2 regions of the Amycolatopsis sp. NPDC051758 genome follow, and region 1 is predicted to be linked to the other one. Evidence: predicted binding sites of a transcription regulator. Region 1 holds the regulator's gene; the other holds the start of a gene.

Region 1 (8,753 bases):
GACGTCGCGCCGCCGCTGAACCTGCTGCTCAAGGTGGTTGGGTTCACCTACCACCACGAAGCGTCGGAAGACGCTTGGGGCCGGGTGACGTCTTTCTTCGGCGAACACCTGCAGCAACCGGCCCGACCTTCGCACTGAGCCGAGCGGGCTATCGAAGTCGCCGGATGGCTGTAGTTCGTTGACCGTTGTGCCCGATTCACCTTATGGTCTAGACCACATCTTCCCCGGATGTGCTCGTTCGTCCTCCCTCCGGAACGACGCTGTTCCCCCTCGAGGAGCCGAAATGACCTGGAAACGCAAGCTCTTCGCGGCCGCAGCCGGTGCGCTCCTCGCCCCGGTGCTGGTCGTCGTCCTCCCCGCCACCTCCGCGAGTGCCCACGGGTACGTCTCGGACCCACCCAGCCGGCAGGCCAACTGCAAGGCCGGGAAGGTGCCGAACTGCGGGCAGATCGTCTACGAACCGCAGAGCGTCGAGGGCCCCAAGGGCCTGCGCAGCTGCAACGCCGGCCTCGGCCAGTTCGCCGAACTGGCCGACGAGTCGAAGCCGTGGCCGGCCAAGTCGGTCGGCACCACGGTGACCTTCAACTGGGTGTTCACCGCACGGCACGCGACCTCGAACTACGAGTACTACATCGGCAACACGCGCGTCGCGAACATCCCCGGCAACAACCAGCAGCCGCCGGCGACCGTGCAGCACACGGTGAACCTGGCCGGCTACTCGGGCCGGGTGAAGGTGCTGGCGATCTGGAACATCTCCGACACGGCCAACGCGTTCTACAGCTGCGTCGACCTCCAGATCGGTGGCGGTGGCACGCCGCCGCCGACCACCACCCCGCCCCCGACCACCACCCCGCCGCCCACCACGACCCCGCCCCCGACGACCACTCCGCCGCAGAGCGGGACCTGGGCCGCGGGCACGGCGTACAAGGCCGGTGACGTCGTGACCTACGGCGGCGCGAGCTACCGCTGCCTCCAGCCGCACACGGCGATCGCGGGCTGGGAGCCGCCGAACACCCCGGCCCTCTGGCAGCGTCAGTGAGGCTGCTCCTGGTCGTCGTCGCGCTGCTGCTGGCCGGATGCGGCAGCGGCGCGACGACGGCCGCCCCCACCTACAACGCGGCAGACGTGATGTTCCTGCAGATGCTGATCCCCCAGAACCAGCAGGGCATCGACGTCGTCCGGCTGGCGAAGGACCGCCCGCTGCCCGCGTCCCTGAAGGAGCTCGCGTCGGCGATCGAGGTGACGCAGCAGAGCGAGATCGACGACATGAAGCGCTGGCTGCGCGACTGGGGCCAACCCGAGACGATGGACATGGACCCGCATGCTCACGCGGGCCACGGCGGCATGAAGATGACGGCCCCGGACCTCGTCGGCGCGCTCAAAACCGCGAGTGACGCGGACTTCACCCGCAAGTTCCTGGACGTGCTGTCCGGCCAGCAACAAGGCGCGGTCGAGCTGGCCCAGGCCGAGAACGGCACCGGCGGCGGGGTCAACACCCAGGCCCGCGACCTGGCCCGCCGGGTCATCGAGTCACGCAGCGCCGAAGTCGGGCAACTGCTGAACTTCAAGGCCTGATCTCCCCATGCCGAAGGCCTCCCCGGTCACCCGGGGAGGCCTTCGGCGTTCAAAAACTCAGCGGCGCTTCGGCCGCCAGACGACCATCGCGGTCTGCTGGTTCAGCGGCACCAGGTCCCGGCGGTAGGACGCGTGCGCCGCCGCCGCGGCCTGTTCGCCGGCGAGGTACGCCGCGGCCAGTTCCTCGGTCAGCTCCTGCAGGCGGGCCCGCAGCGCGTCGACCTGGTTCTCCAGCTCGATGATGCGCTTGATGCCGGCGAGGTTGACACCGTCCTCTTGCGACAGTCGCTGGACTTCGCGCAGCAGCGCGATGTCCCGCATCGAGTAGCGCCGGCCGCCGCCGGACGTGCGACCGGGGGACACCAGTCCCTGCCGGTCGTACGTCCGCAACGTCTGCGCGTGCATCCCCGCGAGCTGGGCCGCCACCGAAATGACGAACACCGGGGTCTCTTCGTCCCCCTCCTGGGGAATCCCGCCGAACATCCCACTCACCTGCCTTCGAGCAGCTCAGTGATCTCGGGCCGGGGGTCGTGCCCGGCCATCGCCTCGGCGTACGCCTGCAGTGCTTCGCGCGCCTTGTCGTCCAGTTTGGCGGGAATCGCCGCGGTGAGGGTGACGAGCAGATCACCTTGTGAGCCGTCGCGCTTGGCGATGCCCTTGCCACGCACCCGCAGCACCCGGCCGCTCGCGGTGCCCGGCGGCACCTTGAGCGAGACCTTGCCTTCGAGGGTCGGCACCGTGATCGTGGTGCCGAGCGTGAGCTCGGTGAAGTCCACCGGCACGGAGATCGTCAGGTCGAGGCCCTTGCGCCCGAACAGCGGGTGCGGGGCCACGTGCACCCGGACGTACAGGTCGCCCGCCTGCGCGCCGCCCCGGCCCGGCTCGCCCTGGCCGGCCAGCCGGATCCGCTGGTCGTCGTCGACGCCCGACGGGATCCGGACGGTCAGCGTGCGGGTCCGCGTGCTGATGCCTTCGCCGCCGCACTCGGGGCACGGGTCGTCGATGATCTGCCCGCGACCCCGGCAGTCGCGGCATGGCTCCGAGAACGCGAACGCGCCCTGGCTGCGGCTGACCAGGCCCGACCCGGAACAGGTCGGGCAGGTCCGCGGCGAGGTGCCCGGCTTCGCGCCGTTGCCGCCGCACGTCGAACAGGTCGCCGGGCTCGACAGCCGCAGCGGCAGGGTCGCGCCCTTGACCGCCTCGGTGAAGTCGATCCGGACGTCGGTCTCGACGTCGGCGCCGCGCTGGGGCCGGTTGGCCGTCGCGCCCGCCGTCGTCCGGCCGCGGCCGAAGAGCCCGCCGAGGATGTCGCCGAGCCCGCCGAAGCCCTGCTGCTGACCGCCCGCGCCGGCCTGGCCGAAGATGTCGCCCATGTCGAAGCTGCCGCCACCGCCGCCACCGGGGAAGTTGAACCCGCCCCCGGAGCCGCCGAACAGCCGCCGCGCCTCGTCGTACTCCTTGCGCTTGCTCGCGTCGGAGAGCACGCCGTAAGCCTCGGAGACGGCCTTGAACTTCTGCTCCGCCTGCGCGTTGCCGGAGTTCGCGTCCGGGTGGTTCTCCTTGGCCAGCTTGCGGTAGGCCTTCTTGATCTCGTCGGCCGTGGCGTCGGAGGAGACGCCCAGTTCACGGTAGAAGTCCTTGCCGATCCATTCCCGCGCACTCATCGGGCGTCTCCTCCTCCCACTTGACCCGGATACTGCTTACTGCTGCTGGTCATGAAGTCCGCCGTCGAGTGGCAGCTCGCCACCGACGGGCGGGTCCACCGGGGCCGCGCCGGGCTCGTGGTCGGTCACGCCGACCAGCGCCGCCCGCAGCACGCGGTCCCCGAAGCGGTAACCGCGGCGCATGACCACGGTGACCGTCGGGCCCGCCACGTCCGGCGAGGTGTTGTGCTGCACGGCTTCGTGCACGCTCGGGTCGAAGGGCTCACCCTCGTTGCCGAACGACTCGAGGCCCGCGCGCTGCAGACCGCTGATCAGCTTGTCGCCGACCGCCTTGAACGCCCCGGTGAGGTCACCGTGCTGGTCGGCCCGCTCGAGGTCGTCGAGCAGCGGCAGCAGGTCGTTCACGACCGTGGCCTTCGCGCCGATCACGACCGCCTCGCGGTCACGCTCGACGCGCTTGCGGTAGTTGGCGTACTCCGCCTGCAGGCGCTGAAGATCGGCGGTGCGCTCGGCCAGCTCCTTCTCGACGTCGGAGAAGACCGACACCGAGTCGTCCACAATGGACTCGCCCAGCGAGGGGCCCGCGTGCTCCACGGGCGCGTCCTCCGGCTCCGGCGCGGCGTGGGCCGGACCGGGCGGGCGGACCTGCCCGGTCTGGGGGTCCACCCGCCGCCGATCCCGCACGACCACCGGCTCCTCGGGGCCGCGGCCCTGGTTCTCGGATTCGTCGTAGCTGTGGGTCACTTCTTTTCGTCCTCTTCGACGATCTCGGCGTCCACCACGTCATCGGCCTTGGCCTGGCCGCCGGCCGCACCGGCGTCGCCACCGGCGGCACCCGAGGCGCCGGCCGCACCCGCGGCCGCGTCGGCGTTCGCGTTGGCGTACAGGGCGGTGCCCAGCTCCTGCGAAACGGTGTTCAGCTTCTCGATCGACTCACGGATCTTCGCCGAGTCGGTGCCCTTGAGCGCCTCGTTCGACTCGTCGATCGCGGACTTGACCTTGGCCTTGAGGTCCTCGGGCAGCTTGTCGTCGTTGTCCTTGAGGAACTTCTCGGTCTGGTAGACCAGCGTCTCGGCCTGGTTGCGGGTCTCGGCCTCTTCGCGCCGGGTCTTGTCTTCCTCGGCGTGCGCCTCGGCGTCCTTGACCATCCGCTCGATGTCGTCCTTCGGCAGCGCGGAGCCGCCGGTGATCGTCATCGACTGCTCCTTGTTCGTGCCGAGGTCCTTGGCCAGGACGTGCACGATGCCGTTCGCGTCGATGTCGAAGGTGACCTCGATCTGCGGCACACCACGCGGGGCGGGCGGGAGACCGGTCAGCTCGAACATGCCGAGCTTCTTGTTGTGCGCGGCGATCTCGCGCTCACCCTGGAACACCTGGATCTGCACCGACGGCTGGTTGTCGTCCGCGGTGGAGAAGATCTCCGAGCGCTTGGTCGGGATCGTGGTGTTGCGCTCGATGAGCTTGGTGAACACACCACCCTTGGTCTCGATGCCCAGCGACAGCGGGGTGACGTCCAGCAGCAGGACGTCCTTGACCTCGCCCTTCAGGACACCGGCCTGCAGCGCCGCGCCGACCGCGACGACCTCGTCCGGGTTCACGCCCTTGTTCGGCTCGCGGCCGCCGGTCAGCTCCTTGACCAGGTCCGACACGGCCGGCATGCGGGTGGAACCACCGACGAGCACGACGTGGTCGATGTCGCCGACGGCGATGTTCGCGTCGCGGATCACGTTGTTGAACGGGTTCCGGGTGCGCTCGAGCAGGTCCGAGGTGATCTTCTGGAACTCGGCGCGCGAGAGCTGCTCGTCGAGGAACAGCGGGTTCTTGTCCGCGTCGACCGTGATGTAGGGCAGGTTGATGCCGGCCGAGTTCGAGCTGGACAGCTCGATCTTCGCCTTCTCCGCCGCCTCACGGATGCGCTGCAGCGCCATCTTGTCCTTGGTCAGGTCGATGCCGTTCGTGGCCTTGAACTTGTCGACCAGCCACTTGACGATGCGCTCGTCCCAGTCGTCACCACCGAGGTGGTTGTCACCGGAGGTCGCGCGGACCTCGACGACGCCTTCGCCGATCTCCAGCAGCGAGACGTCGAACGTGCCGCCACCGAGGTCGAAGACCAGGATGGTCTGTTCCTTCTCGCCCTTGTCCAGGCCGTACGCCAGCGCGGCGGCGGTCGGCTCGTTGACGATGCGGAGCACGTTCAGGCCGGCGATCTGGCCGGCTTCCTTGGTGGCCTGCCGCTGCGCGTCCTCGAAGTACGCCGGGACGGTGATCACCGCGTCGGTGATCGTCTCGCCCAGGTACGCCTCGGCGTCGCGCTTGAGCTTCATCAGCACGCGGGCGCTGATCTCCTGCGACGTGTAGTTCTTGCCGTCGATCTCGGTCTTCCAGTCGGTGCCGATGTGCCGCTTCACGGACCTGATGGTCCGGTCGACGTTCGTCACCGCCTGGTTCTTCGCCGGCTGACCGGTCAGCACTTCGCCGTTCTTGGCGAAGGCGACGATCGACGGGGTGGTCCGGGAGCCTTCAGAGTTGGCGATGACCGTCGGCTCGCCGCCCTCAAGGACGGCGACGACCGAGTTGGTCGTGCCGAGGTCGATGCCGACCGCTCGCGCCATGGTGCATTCCTCCTGTGTAAGCCTGCTTCGTCCGTGACCTGCACGTTCGGCCCCACCTTGAGCGGGGCCTTGGCAAGTTGTATCGGGCCTTCGCGTGCCGCGTCAAGCTGGACTTGAGTCGGCTGCGCTCAACCTTCGTACCAGGGTAACGAGCGGTCCCGGGTTCTTGTTCCCGGCCCCGGGCACAGAACGTGCCCGGTGGCGGTGTGACACCGCTCACCAGGCACGTTCACCGGACTCGGAGCACCGCCAGGCTCGCCAGGTGCGGGGAGGTCACGCTGACCGGCACGCTCTGCGCGGGTGTGGTTCCGGGTTCGCTCCGCAGGAACCCGACCACGCCGAACATCGTGATCGCGCCGGCCAGTGCGGCGGCCAGGACCCGCCGTTCGATCTTGCCCATGGTGGAGAAGTTCCGTTCCCGAAAAGAGTGAAAAGAGTGAAGGGGGTCAGGCGGCGCGGACGGTCACGCTGCCGCTGTCCGTGGTGAGGTCGAGCGTGTGCGGCGCGGTGCCGTCGGTCGGGACGTCGATGTCGCGGTGCCCGCTGTCGCTGTCCCCGAGGACGCGGTAGGGCCCGCCCGGCACGGCGACCTCGACGCTGCCGCTGTCGGCCTTCACCTTGACGTTGTTCGGCTCCGCGAGCGACAGGTCGACGCTCCCGCTCGACGACGTCACGTCGGCCGGTCCCCGCAGCCCCGTGCCGCTGATGCTGCCCGAGTCGGCGTGCAGCTGGACCTCGCCGACGTCCCGCAGGTCGATGCCACCGCTGTCCAGCCGCAGCTTCACCAGGCCGGGCACGTCCTCGACCCGGGCGTGCCCGGAGTCGGCGCGCACGTCGACGCTCGCCATCCCGGCGATGTCCAGGCCGCCGGAGTCCACCTTGCCGGTGACCGGGATGTTCGCCGGCACGACGACCTCGAAGTCGACCGAGCAGTTCGTCCCGCAGTCGGCGAGCACGAGCTGGTCGCCTTCGACGCGGAAGAAGGTGTCCCCCGGGTTGCCGCGCCAGTGGTAGTCGATCTTCTGGTGCACGGTCGCGGGCCCCGACCCCGCGCGGATCTTCACCGACCCCGAGTCGCCGTCCAGCTTCACGCTGCGGATCGTCTCCGAAAGGGTCTTGGTGTTCTCGAAGTCCGATCCCCAGCCCCAGCCGAACGCGGTCGCCAGGCCGACGCCGATCAGGACGATGCCACCCAGAGCCAGAAGCGGGCGCGCCATGGTCGTTGGTCCCCTCAGTATGTGTCCCTCTGCGTGAGAAAACGTTATGGGCGAGGGGAAGGTCAGTACATGGGGTAAACCCCCCGAATGACCCTGAGATCCGTCCCTGACACGCGGGGGTGGCGCCCGGGGCCTAACCTGGCGCAAGACTCCAGTTCCGTGATCAGGAGGATCCATGCCGCAAGCACCCGGCCCGTACGAATCCCTGCCCGACGTGCCGTCGTTCACCGTCCGCAGCAACGACGTCGCCGACGGCGAAACCCTGGCCACGCCCCACTTGTCCGGCATCTTCGGCGCCGGCGGCGAGGACCGTTCGCCGCACCTGGCCTGGGAAGGCTTCCCCGCGGAGACGAAGAGCTTCGTGGTCACCTGCTACGACCCCGACGCCCCGACCGGCAGCGGGTTCTGGCACTGGGCCGTGCTGAACATCCCGGCATCGGTGACCGAGCTGGCTTCGGGCGCGGGCGACGGCTCCGGCCTCCCCGACGGCGCGGTGACGTTGAAGGGCGACGGCGGCGTCAAGCAGTTCCTCGGCGCGGCGCCCCCGCCCGGCCACGGCCCGCACCGGTACTACTTCGCGGTGCACGCCCTGGACGTCGACAAGCTGGAGGTCGACGGCGACGCGACCCCGGCGTTCCTCGGCTTCAACATGTTCGGCCACACCTTGGCTCGCGCGGTGATCACCCCGGTGTACGAGAACAAGGGATAGGTCTTCGAAGGGCCCGGCACTGTCGCGGATCGGCGACAGTGCCGGGCGCTTTTTTGGTGGTGGCCGATGACACACTGCGGTCATGTCACCACCGATAGCGACACCCCGGTCGAGAGCGCTGGGGTTCGGGCTGCGGAAGGCGCGGCAGGCGCGCGGCCTCGGCCTGCGCGAACTGGCTCGCGGGGCGGACGTGCGGCCCGGCGATCTGTCCAATTGGGAGCTTGGTCTGCGAGTGCCCAAGGTTGAAGAGGTTGCGCTCCTGCTGGGGCGGCTGCAGGTGAGTGTGGAGGAACGGACGCGGCTGCTGGAGCTGGCGGAGAACGCCCGCGAACCCAACTGGCTCGAGCGCGACATGCCGGACGCGCCGCCGATCCTCACGACGCTGGCCGAGTACGAGCGCACCGCCGCCTCGATCTTCAGCTGGCAGCCGATGCTGGTGCACGGGTTGCTGCAGACCGCCGACTACGCCGAGGCGATCCTGGCGCACGGCGGCGCTCCGCCTGCGCTCGTCGAGCAGCGGCTTCGCGTGCGCATGATCCGGCAGGCCGCCCTGCGCGAGCGCGGCGCGCCGGAATGTTCCATCCTGCTCGGCGAAATCGCGCTGCGGCAGCGGGTCGGCGGGCTCGAGATCCTGCTTGAGCAGCTCCGCCACCTCCTCGACCTCCCGCCCCGGCTCGCCGTGCGGGTGATCCCGTTCGGCGGCGATTTCCACCCCGGCCTCAACGGTTCCTTCAGCGTCTTCGAGTACTCCGACCTGCCCGCAATCGTCTTCTTGGACCAGCATCGCGGCAGCGCCTACATCTACGATGAGGATCAGGTGGCGGACTACAAGGCCGCCGCGAGGACCGTGTCATCCCTCGCCATGGACTCGGCGGAATCCCGCGAGTTCATCGAGGGGGTGATCGCCGAACTGGAGGCCTGAGTGAACTGGCGGAAGTCCAGCTACAGCGGGCAAGAGGCCGAGTGCGTGGAAGTG
Region 2 (8,753 bases), 950 kb from region 1:
GATGTGCGTGGTCAGCAGCAGCACGTCGCCGGCGTGCGCCGGGCGCGTGTAGCTGAACTGCTGGTCGCCGTGCACCATCCGCGAGTAGTCGAGGCCGAGCTCGGGATCGGTGACGATCGCGTTGATCGAGGCGAGGTTGATGATCGTGAGGAACGTCGGGGGCGCGATGACGTCCGGGTGGCCGGCGGCTTTCGCCGCGTCGACGTCCCGGTAGACCGGGTTCTGGTCACCGATCGCGTCGGCGAACTCCCGGATCTTCTCCCGGCTCACTTCGTAGCTGGTCTGCGGCGGGTAAACCCGTCCGGTGAACGACTCGTCCAAGGGCACCCCGAGAGGCTACCGGGCTGCCGACAGCAAGAAGCCGCCCTGGTGGTCCAGGGCGGCTTCTCGAAAGCTGGTGAACGCGCTACGTCAGCGGGTTTCCTTGTGCGTCCGGTGCGTACCGCAGTTCGGGCAGAACTTCTTCATCTCCAGGCGATCCGGGTTGTTGCGCCGGTTCTTCTTGGTGATGTAGTTGCGGTGCTTGCACTCTTCGCACGCCAGCGTGATCTTGGGTCGCACGTCGGTGGCAGCCACAGCGTTTCCTTCTCTCTCAGGTCCCGGGGGCCAGCCCCAGTCGTTACCGCGTAGCGGTGGCCGGACTTGAACCGGCGACACAGCGATTATGAGCCGCTTGCTCTGCCAACTGAGCTACACCGCCCTTACATGACCCAAGCCGCGACACGCAGGCGTGACGCGGCTGAGGTCGTGAGCCCCTTTACGGAATCGAACCGTAGACCTTCTCCTTACCATGGAGACGCTCTGCCGACTGAGCTAAAGGGGCCTGGCCTCTCGCGAGGACTTGGAAAGATTACCAAGGCCCGTCACCCGGCCGTGCAACCGGGGTCGCGAAAGAGCAAAACCTCAGGTCAGCAGGGTCAGCACGGTCTCCGAGTGCCGCCCCGGCGAGCGCGCGGTGCGGGCCTGCAGCCACGCCTCCAGGCGGTCCTCCGGCAGCGGCCGCGAGATCAGGTAGCCCTGCGCGACGTCACAACCCATCGCCTCGAGCTGGTCGCGCGCGACGTCCTCTTCGACACCTTCCGCGACCACCGTCAGCCCGAGCGAGTGCCCGAGCTCGACGATCGACCGGACCACGGCGAGGTCGCCGAGGTCGGTGCCCATGCCGAGGACGAAGCTCTTGTCGATCTTGACCTGGTCGACCGGCAGCTGCCGCAGGTAGGCCAGCGACGAGTAACCGGTGCCGAAGTCGTCCACCGCGAGCGTGATGCCCAGCGAGTGCAGCTCGCGCAGGATCGGCAGCGCCTTCTGCGGGTCGGACATCACCCCGGACTCGGTCAGCTCGAACGTCAGCAGCTCGGGCGGGATGCCGACCCGCTCCAGCTCGCGGGCGACCTTGTTCGGGAAGTCCTCGTCGGCCAGGTTCCGCACCGACAGGTTGACCGCGACCGAGATCCGCAGGCCCTCGTCGAGCCACTTGCGGCAGCGCTTCAGGGCCTCGCCGAGCACGAACGACGTCAGCACGCCGATCAGGCCGGCCGCCTCGATGGCCGGGACGAACTCGTCCGGGCCGAGCCGGCCGAACTCCGGGTGCACCCAGCGCACCAACGCCTCGACCCCCTGGACCTGACGGTTCGGCAGGGTGATCTTGGGCTGGTAGTGGACGCTGACCTGGCCGTCCTCCAGGGACTGCCGGAACTGCGTGACCATCTGGAAGCGCCGCAGGAAGATCTGGCCCATGCTCGGCACGTAACCGCGGACCTCTTCGCCGCCCTTGGTGGCGCGAACAGCCACGTCCGCGCGCTGCAGCAGGCCTTCGATGTCGACCGGGTCGCCGGCCTCTTCGGGGGTCGTCGTCGCGTAGCCGATCATCGCGTTCGCCTCGACCGAAAGCCGGTCCACCGGGTACGGCGCGGAAAGCTCTTCGCGCAGCCGTTCCGCCGCGCGGTGGGCCTCCTCCGGCGGGCAGCCGACGAGCAGCGCCGCGAAGGACGCGCCTTCCAGCCGGCCGAGCGGGACGTCGGGGCCGAGCGCGTCACGGATGCGGCGGCCGGCGGCGATGACCATCCGGTCGGCCCAGGCGTACCCCAGCGCGTCGCTGACCGTGGAGAAGACGTCGAGGTCGATCCGCAGCACGACGACGTTGGCGAAGTCCCGCAACGGCTCCTTCGCCACCTGCCGGAAGCCCTGCCGGTTGAGGTCGCCGGTGAGCGGGTCGTGGTAGGCGTCGTGGCGCAGCGTCGCGAGCAGCCGCCGGTTGTCCAGCGACGTCGCGAGGTGGCTGGCCATCGTGCCGAGCAGCTGGACGTCGTACTTGCCGAAGCCGCGCCAGCGGGACAGCCGGTCGTGCGCCTCGACGACGCCGAGCAGCTTGTTCGCGCTGCGCAGCGGGACGACGAGCGCTTCCTGGGCGCCGCGGTCGAGCAGCGCCGCGCGGACGTCCGGGTTGGCTTCGGTGATCCGGAAGTGCCGGACGTGCGCGCCGGGCAGCCGCAGCAGCGGGTCGTCGGCGGCGGGGTCGGCGACCGGGAGGTCGTCCCCCGCGACGACGACGCGCATGGTGTCCGTCGGTTCGAGCCGCAGCCGCAGGACGACCCGGCCGGCGGCGAGCTGGTCCTTGATGCGCTCGGCGATCGTCGCCCACTCGCGGACGTCGACCCCGCCGACGAGCTCGTCCGCGCGGCTGGCCGGGCGTGCCGCGGCCTGCTGGCCGGAGCGGGCCACCATCAGGCTGACGTCCGACAGCGCCTCCATGTCCCGCTGCTCGCGCAGCAGGTCGGAGTAGGCCCAGTACAGCGCGGTGAGGCCGAGGAACACGGCGAGCACCAGCGGCCACGCCTTGGGCGTGTTGGAGATGACGAGGTAACCGGACAGGCCGACCGAGGCGTTGACGAAGCCGACGACCAGGATCCGCGCGGTGAGCCGGACGGCGGTGCTGACCCGCATGCGGCGCCGCAGCACGCGCACCGCGGCCAGCGCGAGCAGGGTGCTGACGAGCGGCGCGGTCAGCGTGCCGGCGAGCGCGGCGACCCAGGGGATCTCGCTGCCCGCTCCGGCGCCGACGGCGACCTTCACCAGCCCGGCGACCGCGAAGGCGCCGGTGATCTCGAGCAGGAACGCACCCGCGTTGTAGAGGACGCGGCCGGCGACCTTCCGCGCGAGCAGCGTGCCGATGCCGGCGACCAGGTGCGCGGCCAGCACAACCTCGAACGGCGCGACGAAGAACCCGATGACGAGCGGGATCTCGGTGAAGGAGATGGTCCACGAGATGCCGCTGCGGACGTCGACGTTGATGCCGAGCTGTTCGGCGAGCAGGAAGGCGACCGCGAGCACCGGGCCGATCCACAGCAGCTTGCTGTCCCAGTGGAACGGCAGCCACGAGCCGACCGCGAAGGCGGCGACGAGCCCCAGGCTCAGGACGGCGAAGGTGTAGGCGCGGAACCGGCGTTCGTCGGTGCGGGCTTCGGCGGAGACGGCGGGTTGCGGTGGTGCCCCGGAAGCGGCTCCCGGCCCGGGCTGCGCCTGTGCGACGGCGTCGCCGTGGGCGTTGGTGTCCGGCATCCGACCTTCCCTCCCAGCTTGTCCACCGGTGGTGATCCGTGACTTCGGGTGTGGACAAGGGCCATACCGTACCCCGGAGGGCGTACCCGTGTCCCTTTCGAGACAGTAGGAGATCACCCCAGGGTTAACAATGCCCCGACGGCGCTGACCTGCGTGGACCAAGGGGTGAAACATCGGGGGGAAGAACCGATGGCGGTTCCATGCGCACGACAGTCCGGGTAGCGATTGAATGTGCCCATGCACAGCGACGTGATTGCCACCGACCACGCGGCGCGGCTCGCGGCGGTGGATCCCCTGCTCCCCGGTTCCTCTCCCTTCGAAGCGGCCGAAAGTGCCGTGGTGCTGGAGGTGGCGACGGCCGACTCGGCCGCGTCCGGCCTCGCCTCGCGCATCCAGGTCGACCAGGACGCCCCGAACGCGCCGTGGCGCGCGCTCACCGAGCACCGGCTGGACCTCCAGCTGGCCGGCCCGCAGCCGGCGGGCGCCCTCGACGCCCTCCTCACCCGATGGGATGAACATCTGCGCGCGGTCGCCGAGCGCGGCGACACCGAGACCGCGGCGATCGTCCCCCGCGCGAGCCGGGATGCCGCCGGCACGCGCGAAATGCTGCACCACGGCTTCGCGCCGCTGCGCGTGATCGCCGTCCGCCCGGCCGACCGGATGGTCCCGGCCGGCCCGCGCGGCACCCCCGGTGTCAAGATCCGCCGCGCCGCGCCCGGCGACCTCGAAACCGTCGTCTCGCTGGGTCTCGAGCTGCACTCCTTCGACGCGCAGTACGGCACGGTCAACCTGCGCAAGGGTGTCGAGGACATCATGGCCAAGGACCTGGCCGAACAGCTGGACCGCCCGGAGCCGCCGCTGTGGATCGCCGAGCTGTACGGCCGTCCGCTCGGCATGGTGAACGTCCAGCACCCGGGCGAGACCGGGTGGATCAGCGACCGCGTCTCGGCGGGCCGCGTCGGCTACCTGTCGTCGCTGGCCGTCGCCAAGGAGGCGCGGTCGTCCGGTGTCGGCACCGCGCTGGCCATCCACGCCCACCACGTCCTCGACGAGGAGGGCGCCGACGTCGTCCTCCTGCACCACGCCGCGGCGAACCCGCTGTCGACGCCGTTCTGGTACGCGCAGGGGTACCGCCCGCTGTGGACGTACTGGCAGCGTCGCCCAGCCGTTCGGTGAGCCACTGGCGGATTACCGGGTGCGCTCCGCCCTTATAGGCTGGTCCCGAGCCGTGAGGGGATGGGGAGCACAGTGACCGAGCAGCGGGATTCCGCACCCAGAGCGCCGGAGGGCGTCGACACCGAGAAGCCGTCGGCGGCCCGGATCTACGACTGGTACCTGGGCGGCACCCAGAACTGGGCGGTGGACCGCGAGTTCGGGCGGCGCATGGAACAGCAGTGGCCGCTGGTGCGCCCCGGGTCGAAGCAGAACCGCGAGTTCATGAACCGCGCGGTGCGGGCGGCGCTGCGGGCCGGGATCCGGCAGTTCGTCGACCTCGGCTCCGGCGTCCCGACGGCCGGGAACGTGCACGAGGTCGTCGAGGCGGAGCTGCCCGACGACCACGACGCGACCGTCGTCTACGTCGACTACGAGCCGGTCGCCGTCGCCCACGCGACGCTGATCCTCGAAGAGGAGGCGGCGACGGACTGGGCCGGCATCGTCCAGGCCGACATGCGGGACGCGAAGGCCGTGCTGCGCGCCGAAGAGACGAAGCGGCTCATCGACTTTTCGCAGCCCGTCTGCCTGATGATGATGGCGGTGCTGCACTTCGTCGGGCCGGACGACGACCCCGAAGGCATCCTCAAGGCGTACCGGGACAAGCTCGCGCCCGGGAGCTGGCTGGCGATCTCGCAGATGAGCGAGGGTGACGGGACCGGCGAGGCCCTGGCGGGGCTGCGCTGGTTCGTCGAGCAGTACCGGAAGACGAGCAATCCGGTGTGGCTGCGCGACCGCGACGAGATCCTGCCGCTGTTCGGTGACTGGCCACTGCTCGAACCGGGCATCGTGCACCTGCCGGACTGGCGGCCCGACCGGAAGCTGAACGCGCTGGAAGCCGAAGCCCGCCCGTACGCGTGGTGCGGCATCGCGGAGAAGCCCGGCGCATGAGCGAAGGCGCGCCGATCGCCCCGGCCGGGGTGGACATCGAAAAGCCGTCCGCGGCGCGCGTCTACGACTGGTACCTCGGCGGGAACCACCACTGGGCGGTCGACCGCGAGTTCGGCCGCCGCGTGGAGAAGGTGTGGCCGCTGATCCGGCCGATCTCGCGGCAGAACCGCGCGTTCATGAACCGGGTGGTGACGGCGGCGATGGACGCCGGTGTCCGCCAGTTCGTCGACCTCGGCTCCGGCGTGCCGACCGCGGGGAACGTGCACGAGATCGTCCGCGACCTGCTGCCCGACGGTGAGCGGGCGTCGGTGGTGTACGTCGACTACGAGCCGGTCGCGGCGGCGCATTCGCGGCTGATCCTGGAGAAGGAAGGCGCGTCGGACTGGGCGGGCCTGGTGGAGAAGGACATCCGCCGGCCCGCCGCGATCTTCGCCGACGACGTGACGACGGCGCTGATCGACTGGTCGCGGCCGGTGTGCCTGCTGATGATCACGGTGATGCACTTCGTCGGCCCGTCCGACGACCCGGCGGGGCTGATGGCCGAGTACCGCTCGAAGCTGGCGCCCGGCAGCTGGCTGGCGCTGACGCACGGCACGTGCCGCGACGACGCGCCGCCGGACCGCGCGGCCGAGGTGCACCGGTTCATCGAGGCCTACCGCGACACGTCGAACCCCGCGTGGCTGCGCTCGGCCGACGAGCTGCTCCCCTGGTTCGGCGGCTGGCCGTTGCTGCCGCCGGGGATGACGTCGCTGCCGGACTGGCGTCCCGACGAGCGTCCGACGGTCCTGGATTTCGAGACCCGGCCGTTCGCGTGGTGCGCCGTCGCCCGCCGGCCAGCGCGCTGACCTGCGCTTTCCCTGATCGCTGTGGGCGAACGCACCATCGGAAACAAACACGCCTATCGGAGAGTTGAGCTAGGCAGACTCAACTACCCGAGGAGTGCACATGTCCGACACCCGCCTCCTGCCCGTGCTCCCGCTCGATGACGACGTCGTGCTGCCGGGCATGGTCGTCCCGCTCGACCTCACCGACACCGAGACGCGGGCCGCGGTGGAGTCCGCCCAGGCCAACACGCCGAGCCAGGCGTCCTTCCCCGGCATCCGGTCGACCGCCGGCGCCACCAAGGCCGAGGTCCTGATCGTGCCGCGCGTCCACGGTGAGTACGCCGAGTACGGCACCGTCGCGACCGTCGAGCGCATCGGGCGCGTGCCCGGTGGCAAGGCCGCCGTCCTGCTGCGCGGCACCACCCGCGCGCTCGTCGGCCGGATCGCCGACGGACCCGGCGCCGCCCGCTGGGTGCACGCCGAAGACACCACCGAGACCACGGACGACCGGACCGCCCAGCTCGCGTCCGAGTACAAGGCCGTGGTCATGTCGATCCTCCAGCAGCGCGGCGGCTGGCAGCTGATCGACGCCGTCCAGCAGGTCGAGGACGCCTCCGCGATCGCCGACCTGTCCGGCAACGCGCCGTACCTCGACACCGACCAGAAGCTCGAGCTGCTCACGACGCTGGACGTCAGCGCACGCCTGGAGAAGGCGCTCGAGTGGAGCAAGGAGCACCTGGCCGAGCTCGAGGTGACCGACACGATCCGCAAGGACGTCGCCGAGGGTATGGAGAAGCAGCAGAAGGAGTTCCTGCTGCGCCGCCAGCTCGAGGCCATCCGCAAGGAACTGGGCGAGCTCGACGGCAGCACCGACGACACGGACTACCGCGCCCGCGTCGAAGGCGCCGAGCTGCCCGACGCCGTGAAGAAGGCCGCGCTGGCCGAGGTGGACAAGCTGGACCGCACGTCCGAGCAGTCCCCCGAGGGCGGCTGGATCCGCACCTGGCTGGACACCGTCCTGGAGCTGCCCTGGAACGAGCGCACCGAGGACAGCTACGACATCGCGGCGGCGCGGGCTGTCTTGGACGCCGACCACGCGGGCCTGGACGACGTCAAGGAACGCATCATCGAGTACTTGGCCGTGCGCAAGCGTCGTGCCGAGTCGGGTCTCGGCCCGGTCGGCGGACGTCGCTCCGGCGCGGTGCTCGCCCTCGCGGGCCCTCCCGGAGTCGGCAAGACGTCGCTCGGTGAGTCCGTCGCGAAGGCCATGGGCCGCAAGTTCGTCCGGGTCGCCCTCGGCGGCATCCGCGACGAGGCGGAGATCCGCGGTCACCGCCGCACGTACGTCGGCGCGCTGCCCGGCCGGATCGTCCGCGCCATCAAGGAAGCCGGCTCGATGAACCCGGTCGTGCTGCTCGACGAGATCGACAAGGTCGGCGCCGACTACCGCGGCGACCCGACCGCGGCGCTGCTCGAAGTGCTGGACCCGGAGCAGAACCACACGTTCCGCGACCACTACCTCGAGGTCGAGCTGGACCTGTCCGACGTCGTGTTCCTGGCGACGGCCAACGCGCTCGAGACCATCCCCGGCCCGCTGCTGGACCGCATGGAGCTCGTCACGCTGGACGGCTACACCGAGCACGAGAAGGTCACCATCGCCCGCGACCACCTGCTCCCCCGCGAGCTGGAGCGCGCCGGCCTGGGCGCTTCGGACGTGGTTCTGACGGACTCGGCGTTCAGCCGGATCGCCGCCGAGTACACCCGCGAGGCGGGCGTGCGCGACGCGAACCGGACGATCGCGAAGGTGCTGCGGAAGATCGCGACCAAGGTGGCGCTGGATGAGGTGTCCCTGCCCCTTTCCGTTGACGCCGCCGCTTTGGAGACCTACCTCGGCCGCCCGCGGCACCTGCCGGAGTCGTCCCTCCCGGCGTCGACCCAGCGCACGGCGACCCCGGGCGTGGCGACGGGCCTGGCGGTGACCGGTGCCGGTGGTGACGTCCTCTACATCGAGGCGTCGCTGGCGGACAAGGAGTCCGGCGCGTCCGGGCTGCAGCTGACCGGCCAGCTCGGCGACGTGATGAAGGAGTCGGTGCAGATCGCGCTGTCCTACCTGCGTTCGCACGGCGCGGAGCTGGAGCTGCCGGTGGGCGACCTGCGCGAGCGCGGCATCCACGTCCACGTCCCGGCGGGCGCGGTCCCGAAGGACGGCCCGTCCGCGGGTGTCACGATGACCACGGCGCTGGCATCGCTGCTCTCGGGCCGCGTGGT

What was found. The regulator HspR, encoded in region 1, represses chaperone genes until heat shock. The targets are predictions, from matches to a motif close to ANNTTGAGTNNNNNNNACTCAANNT.
Region 2: the regulator HspR is predicted to act here: its motif matches at 6,568-6,592, upstream of lon (endopeptidase La).

Annotation. Positions count from the first base shown of each region.
Region 1 is NZ_JBITCJ010000001.1:1,559,125-1,567,877, forward strand. Features, by position in the region: gene ACIA5G_RS08125 (dienelactone hydrolase family protein) at 1-138, shown strand, start outside; gene ACIA5G_RS08130 (lytic polysaccharide monooxygenase) at 284-1,039, shown strand; gene ACIA5G_RS08135 (DUF305 domain-containing protein) at 1,036-1,575, shown strand; gene ACIA5G_RS08140 (heat shock protein transcriptional repressor HspR) at 1,633-2,058, opposite strand; gene dnaJ (molecular chaperone DnaJ) at 2,064-3,239, opposite strand; gene grpE (nucleotide exchange factor GrpE) at 3,276-3,983, opposite strand; gene dnaK (molecular chaperone DnaK) at 3,980-5,851, opposite strand; gene ACIA5G_RS08160 (hypothetical protein) at 6,081-6,251, opposite strand; gene ACIA5G_RS08165 (DUF4097 family beta strand repeat-containing protein) at 6,298-7,068, opposite strand; gene ACIA5G_RS08170 (YbhB/YbcL family Raf kinase inhibitor-like protein) at 7,244-7,777, shown strand; gene ACIA5G_RS08175 (helix-turn-helix domain-containing protein) at 7,860-8,699, shown strand; gene ACIA5G_RS08180 (DUF397 domain-containing protein) at 8,700-8,753, shown strand, end outside.
Region 2 is NZ_JBITCJ010000001.1:609,567-618,319, reverse strand. Features, by position in the region: gene ACIA5G_RS03255 (MaoC family dehydratase N-terminal domain-containing protein) at 1-327, opposite strand, end outside; gene rpmG (50S ribosomal protein L33) at 412-576, opposite strand; tRNA gene ACIA5G_RS03245 (tRNA-Met) at 628-700, opposite strand; tRNA gene ACIA5G_RS03240 (tRNA-Thr) at 751-823, opposite strand; gene ACIA5G_RS03235 (putative bifunctional diguanylate cyclase/phosphodiesterase) at 904-3,558, opposite strand; gene ACIA5G_RS03230 (GNAT family N-acetyltransferase) at 3,796-4,734, shown strand; gene ACIA5G_RS03225 (SAM-dependent methyltransferase) at 4,807-5,661, shown strand; gene ACIA5G_RS03220 (SAM-dependent methyltransferase) at 5,658-6,506, shown strand; gene lon (endopeptidase La) at 6,607-8,753, shown strand, end outside.